Regions from separate parts of the Paenibacillus sp. FSL R7-0026 genome, predicted to be linked through region 1. Evidence: a T-box and tRNA genes for the amino acid it is inferred to sense, from the RefSeq annotation. Region 1 holds a T-box; the other holds one or more tRNA genes.

Region 1 (3,198 bases):
TTCACCCGTTTCCTCATCATACCAGGCAGGAATACGATGTCCCCACCACAGTTGACGGGAAATACACCAGTCACGAACGTTCTCGATCCAGTTCAGATAGGTTTTCTCAAAACGATCCGGAACAAAATTAACCCCTTCGCCGCTCTGTTGTTTTTTAATCGCTCTCTCTGCAAGTGGCTTCATCTCAACGAACCACTGTGTAGACAGATACGGTTCAACAACAGCTCCGGTACGTTCACTGTGTCCAACCTGATGCGTGTGATCCTCAATGTTGATCAATACACCCTGCTCTTTCAAGTCAGCAACAATCTGCTTGCGGCAGTCACTGCGATCCAGTCCCTGATACTTGCCTGCCTCAGCATTCATTGTGCCGCTCTCATCCATTACCGTAATTTGGGGCAGATCATGACGAAGACCTACTTCAAAGTCATTTGGATCATGCGCAGGCGTGATTTTAACAGCACCACTTCCAAACTCTTTATCCACATAATCATCAGCAATAATTGGAATTTCTCGTCCAATGATAGGCAGTACAAGTACTTTACCAATCATATCTGCATAGCGCTCATCTTTCGGATGAACAGCAACTGCTGTATCTCCCAGCATCGTTTCAGGACGTGTTGTTGCCACTGTAACGTAGCCACTTCCGTCTTTGAGCGGGTACCGCAGATGGTACAAGTGACCCTGTACTTCTTTATATTCAACCTCAATGTCGGACAGAGCTGTCCGGTTCACCGGGTCCCAGTTAATGATGCGTTTGCCTCGGTAAATAAGGCCTTTTTCATACAGTTGAACAAATACTTTGCGAACCGCTTGGGACAGACCTTCATCCAGCGTAAAACGTTCACGTGAGTAATCAAGCGACAATCCCATTTTGCCCCATTGCTGACGAATGGTAGTGGCATATTGATCTTTCCAGTCCCATACTTTCTCCAGAAACTTCTCACGTCCCAGATCATAACGAGTCAGACCTTCTTCACGCAGCTTCTGCTCCACTTTGGTTTGGGTAGCAATACCTGCATGGTCGGAACCCGGAAGCCATAGTGCGTCGTAGCCCTGCATCCGTTTCGTACGGATCAGAATATCTTGCAGTGTAAAGTCGAGCGCATGCCCGATGTGCAGCATCCCGGTCACATTTGGGGGTGGAATTACAATCGTATACGGCTCGGCATCTTTACGTTGACCGGCTTTGAAATATTCACGTTCCATCCAGGTGGAGTACCATTTATCCTCTGCCGCCTTAGGATCGTAAGTGGTCGGCATTTCTGTTGCAGCTGATTTTTTTTCCTCAGACATGTGTCATTCCTCCGTTACTTCATCATCTTCGCCAAAAAAAACAAAAAAAACCTTTCATCCATCAAAGGACGAAAGGTTAGCTTTCGCGGTACCACCTTTGTTTCACGCCTACAGCAAGATAGACTTCACCCTCTGTACATGACGTGACACTTCAAGCAGATAACGGCTGCTACCGGCCCATCCTACCTCAGAAATAAATGACGATTGATCTCATTCATCCCTTGTATTCAAACAGGCAACTCCCGGGCGACTTCGATCAGTTGGTTCCTGCGGAATCTCACAGCGTTGCAATTCCACTCTCTGAAAGGTCATACTGTCTACTACTCCCGTTCCACGTTGTTCTTCAAAAAACCTACACACATCATACCTTGCTCGTGCGCGATAGTCAACCTGACAACAGCGGATAAAGAGCGCTGGAATGCAGGTTTGGGACGAATCATGCAAAAACCCGCAATCCTCAAGGGGATCACGGGTCGTAACGAAGGCTTTAACTACGGATTAAGGGATGTACAATATCTGACCTTCTTCCACAACCTGCTCAGATAATCGGTTATACAACTGAAGTTCCCTCGTGCTCAATTGATATCGATCTGCAATGGCATCCAGTGTATCTTCTCGCTGAACGATGCAAAGTTTCACCTTGCGGAATGGGGTCTGGTCCACGATCGTTCCCAGGAACAGGTTCTTCCATTCCACATCATCAGCTGGATACGTTTCTTCCTGTACCACACCCGCAGGAACTTCATCGCCTCGCTCCACTTCAGCATCGCGTGCCGCTCTGCCGGAGGATAACAAGGAAGAGATACCTACGCCCTCTTCTTGCCGTGGTGCGGATTCTTTTTTGCTGCCAAAAGCAACCTTCAGCTCCGGCTTGTCTTCCGTCTCAGCCACAGGTTCAGGAACAAATGCTTCGTTCTGTACGAACTCGTCTACCCCAGTCGTTTCAAAAGACGGCCGGTCTTCCTCAGCGTTGCCTGGTTCGGACGAAGCAAATACACCTTGCCAGTTCTCCGCCTGTGATTCGCCCGGGACATCGGCAACTGCCTGATTCTCCTGCTGAGGTACAGATCTCGCTGATTCGAAGTGCCATACCTCTGGTGCGTCCGGTACATCCGGTGCTGCCAACTCATTAGATGATTGAGCAGTAGGCTCTGAGACTGCTTGATCTGCACTTCTCGAGTTCGCAGGCAATGCATCCACGGAAGGCTCGGACCAACCCGAAGACTCATCTTCCAGAGGCAGCAATGGTTCCGACTCAGGGTAAGAAGCTAATCGATCTGCGGTCTCAGCCATAAATGACGAGATCGGAGAAGGTTCGCTGTATTGCTCATGAGATGCCAATTCATCCCCATTCGCTGTCAGAGATGCGGGATCTTCGTTTGCATCAGGTTGTCTGTTTTCGTTAGCGTACTCCGCACTTTGCTCCTCAGGTTGAAGTGGCTCGGCCGATGACGAACCCGCATATTCTTGCTGCCATTCTTCGCTATTCCTTAATGTCTCTTCCCTTGTGGACAGGTCAGCGAATTCCGGAGCACCGTATGCAAGTTCTGCTGCATTCGCAAGTCTCTCTTCCTCACTCCGCTGGAGCAGGTACTCTTGTGCAAATGTGTTGGGGTCGCTGCCTGTCTGTGCTGCTTCATCAGAACGGTTGGATTGCTGAGCATCAGGTGAATGAACAACTGTAAACTCATCTGCTGACCACACTTGTGGCTCTTCAACAGGAAAGCCCTCGATGCCTCGCAACGACAACACGCCTGTAATGTTCAGACTGCGATTGGATAACAGATCCACGTCAAAATTTTCGATCTCGATGGAAATATCCTCAATCGATCTGACCCGATTCAGCGGCACTGTGATCTCCACGGGAATAAAATGTTTGAGCTCCTCTGAAACCTCATTTTC
Region 2 (3,198 bases), 810 kb from region 1:
TAGCTCCTGCTTTTACTTCTGCAAGTGCCTGTTGGTAATCCAGTACACGTCCTGCTGAGGTCTGAAAGGCTGTCAGGTCACCGTCACCATTTTTCTGTACGGCTGTGAAACTCTCGCGTGTTGTTTGATCCATGATGTCACACTCTCCTTATATGACGAGATAGGAATCTGCTTACCTGATTAGCCTATCCGAATTCATCGGAAGTATGCACCATATGCTGATAAGACCTGCCAACGCCGAGGTTTTACAAGCCCTTTTTCATACGAACATGCAGAATATCTGCATCATAAAAAGGTTCTTCCGAAATCACTTCATAACCCAGTTTTTCATAGAATTTCTGTGCCTGACACTGCGCATCCAGTACAGAATAGGTTAAGCCGAGTTCACGTGCCAGCTCCTCCATCGCGAGTAGAAGCACACGTCCATAACCAAATGAACGATGAGATTCAAGCACCGCGATCCGCTGCATTTTGGCCGTATCCTTGCTGTAATAGATCAGACGTCCTGTAGCTACAGCTTGGCCATCCGTGCTTAACAATACATGATGCACATCCGGACTGATGACATCATATTGATCAATCTCAATCTCGGCAGGCACCTGTTGCTCGATCACAAAAACGTGATGGCGAATTCCCAGGGCTTGCTCCAGTTGTTCTTCTGTCGATACATAACTAATCTCAGCTGCCAATTCCATTCCTTCTTTCTGCTCTTGCGCGACATATCAGACTGAATTATACAAAAAAATGTTTTTCCTGTATAGTGAAGTCTGGAACATATTGGGAGAGGAGGGGGTAGTGATGGGCATGACAGGCATCATGGTAATTACATTGCTAATGTCGGCGGGAATGATTACTCTGTTGTATTACGTGACCAAGAAAGCATACTCACGCAAGTGGGATGAAGACGAGTGATTCACCTGTTAACCTTCACGGCAAGACTTCACTGCTTCCTCGCGGAGAATACACATCTTGAATTACAGATTTGGAGTATACGTCCAGCCAGACGGGCAGAGACTCACCATTTTCATTAGGCTGTTGTAATTGTTGGAATTGTACCGTATGTTCATCCCTCTCCAAGCCGCAACCTGTAACGGTAGTAATGAGAATCATAAGCCCAGCAAAGAGAAAGAAGCATTTGGTAAATGTATATTTATTGGATTTTGACCGTTTTGTTAAGTTTCTCATAGGGAAATCACCTCGCTATAGAAATGGTAATCTTTCCTTTATTGTGCACCATTTCGGGTGAATTATAACCAAATAAATCATTGACAATGAACACGGTTACTTGATATGATACTGTTACTTGATTGGGAAACAATTATATATCATGATCTGTTAGCTCAGCTAAAGATAGTAGTATGACCGTAATGGATACATCTTAATTATTACAGGGCGATAGCTCAGCGGGAGAGCATTATCTTGACAGGGTAAGGGTCGTGGGTTCGATCCCCACTCGTCCTATATTTAAAATTAAAGGCAACTTCTTTTGAGAATTATATCTCAAGAGGAGTTGTTTTTTTATATAATAATATGGCTACCTCCAATAATATGTGTAGGTGGTTTTTGTTGATAATAAATATACTTAATGGTACAATTTGGATAAAACTAAGCAGTTAAAGTAGTTACGACTATCGATAAAAATAATACAGAAAAAAGATATGGTGATTGATGGAATGGGACAAATAAAGCGTGTTGCGGCACTATATCGAGTGTCCACAAAAGGTCAGATGGACGGGAACGATATTCCAATGCAACAACGAGCATGCAGGAAGATGGTAGAGAAACAAGAGGGATGGAAGCTAGTTAAGGAATATACCGAAAAAGGGGTATCAGGTTTTAAAGTACCTGCCTCGAAGCGTGATGTTATCCAAAAGGCTAAAGAGGATGCAGAGAATGGTTTATTCGATGTCTTGTTGGTATTTATGTTTGATAGGCTTGGAAGAAAAGATGATGAGACTCCCTTTGTACTTGAGTGGTTTGTAAACAAAGGGGTAGAAATGTGGTCTGTAATAGAAGGTCAGCAAAAAATTGAAGCATACACCGATCGGATGGTCAACTACTTGAGATTTTGGCAGTCAAGTGATGAAAGTAGGAAGACCTCTGAACGAGTCAACGAAAAACATATACAGATGGTCGAAGATGGTATTTTTAGGGGAGGAGGTATTCCCTACGGGTATAAAAGTGTTGATTCCGGTAATGTAAATAAAAAAGGAAAAGCACTGCAAAAACTGTGCAAGCACGAAGAAGAGTCAAAGATCGTACAAGAAATATTCCGACTAGTGCTTGAAGAAGGTTACGGACAATTAAGAATAGCTAAACTTCTAAACGAAAAAAATGTTCCGACAAGAAAAGCAAAACAATGGGGTGCTCCTACTGTAAACGTTATACTTAAGAATCCAATTTACAAAGGAGTAATGAGATACAGAAAAGAAAAAGGAGACGATATATTTTCAAAACCAATCCCTGAATTAATGATAGTTTCAGAAGAGGATTGGAATAGTGTACAGGATATAAGGGATAAAAAGAACCCTAAGAATCCAAAAAGAAATGAAAATTCCATTCCCATAAGCACTAAAGGAAGTTTACTTTTAACTGGAATAGCCAGATGCGGTTGTTGTAATTCTAGATTGACCACGACTACATTTGTAAATAAATACAAAGCAGCTAATGGAGAAATAGTCAGATACAATCAGAATAAAAGTTACCGTTGTAGTGGGAAATTGCAAGGAAAGACGGATTGTAACGGACAGGCAACATTTTCTTCAAAGATGGTAGAGAGACAAGTCTTAGAAAGAGTGGATGTATACTTAAGTCAACTCAGAACAATAGATTTCCAATCAGAAATTGAATCATTAAAAAAGAAGGTTTCTAATGAAGAAGAGGAAAAAATAAAAACAATGCAAAATTTACTGGAAGAGAACTACGAGGAGCTTGTGACATTAAACGCTGAGGTTCCAAAATCTATAATGGGTAAGAGCGCATTCAAACCAGAAATGCTCAATGGTCTTATCGAGAAAAAAGAAAACGAAATTCAGAAAACTACTGAAGACATTAAGGGAATAGAGCAATTGTTATCCTCCAAAAAAATGGAGATATCAGAGATGGAGGCTCTAAAAGATGATCTCCCAGTTTGGGGGGAGATATTTACAAATGCATCTACAGAAAAGAAGAAAATGATGTTAAGCACATTGCTAGAGG

Evidence for each region. A T-box is a leader RNA that pairs with one kind of tRNA and senses whether it is charged. The one in region 1 lies ahead of MKY44_RS22450 (valine--tRNA ligase), so its partner is inferred to be a tRNA-Val.
Region 2: it has a tRNA-Val gene. The T-box ahead of MKY44_RS22450 (valine--tRNA ligase) is inferred to sense a tRNA for this amino acid. The anticodon was not compared.

What each region holds. Positions count from the first base shown of each region.
Region 1 is NZ_JBBORG010000001.1:5,125,118-5,128,315, forward strand. Features, by position in the region: gene MKY44_RS22450 (valine--tRNA ligase) at 1-1,296, opposite strand, end outside; T-box leader at 1,358-1,639, opposite strand; gene MKY44_RS22455 (LysM peptidoglycan-binding domain-containing protein) at 1,795-3,198, opposite strand, start outside.
Region 2 is NZ_JBBORG010000001.1:4,314,651-4,317,848, reverse strand. Features, by position in the region: gene MKY44_RS19055 (DUF3892 domain-containing protein) at 1-133, opposite strand, end outside; gene MKY44_RS19050 (GNAT family N-acetyltransferase) at 246-689, opposite strand; gene MKY44_RS19045 (hypothetical protein) at 928-1,185, opposite strand; tRNA gene MKY44_RS19040 (tRNA-Val) at 1,390-1,461, shown strand; gene MKY44_RS19035 (recombinase family protein) at 1,659-3,198, shown strand, end outside.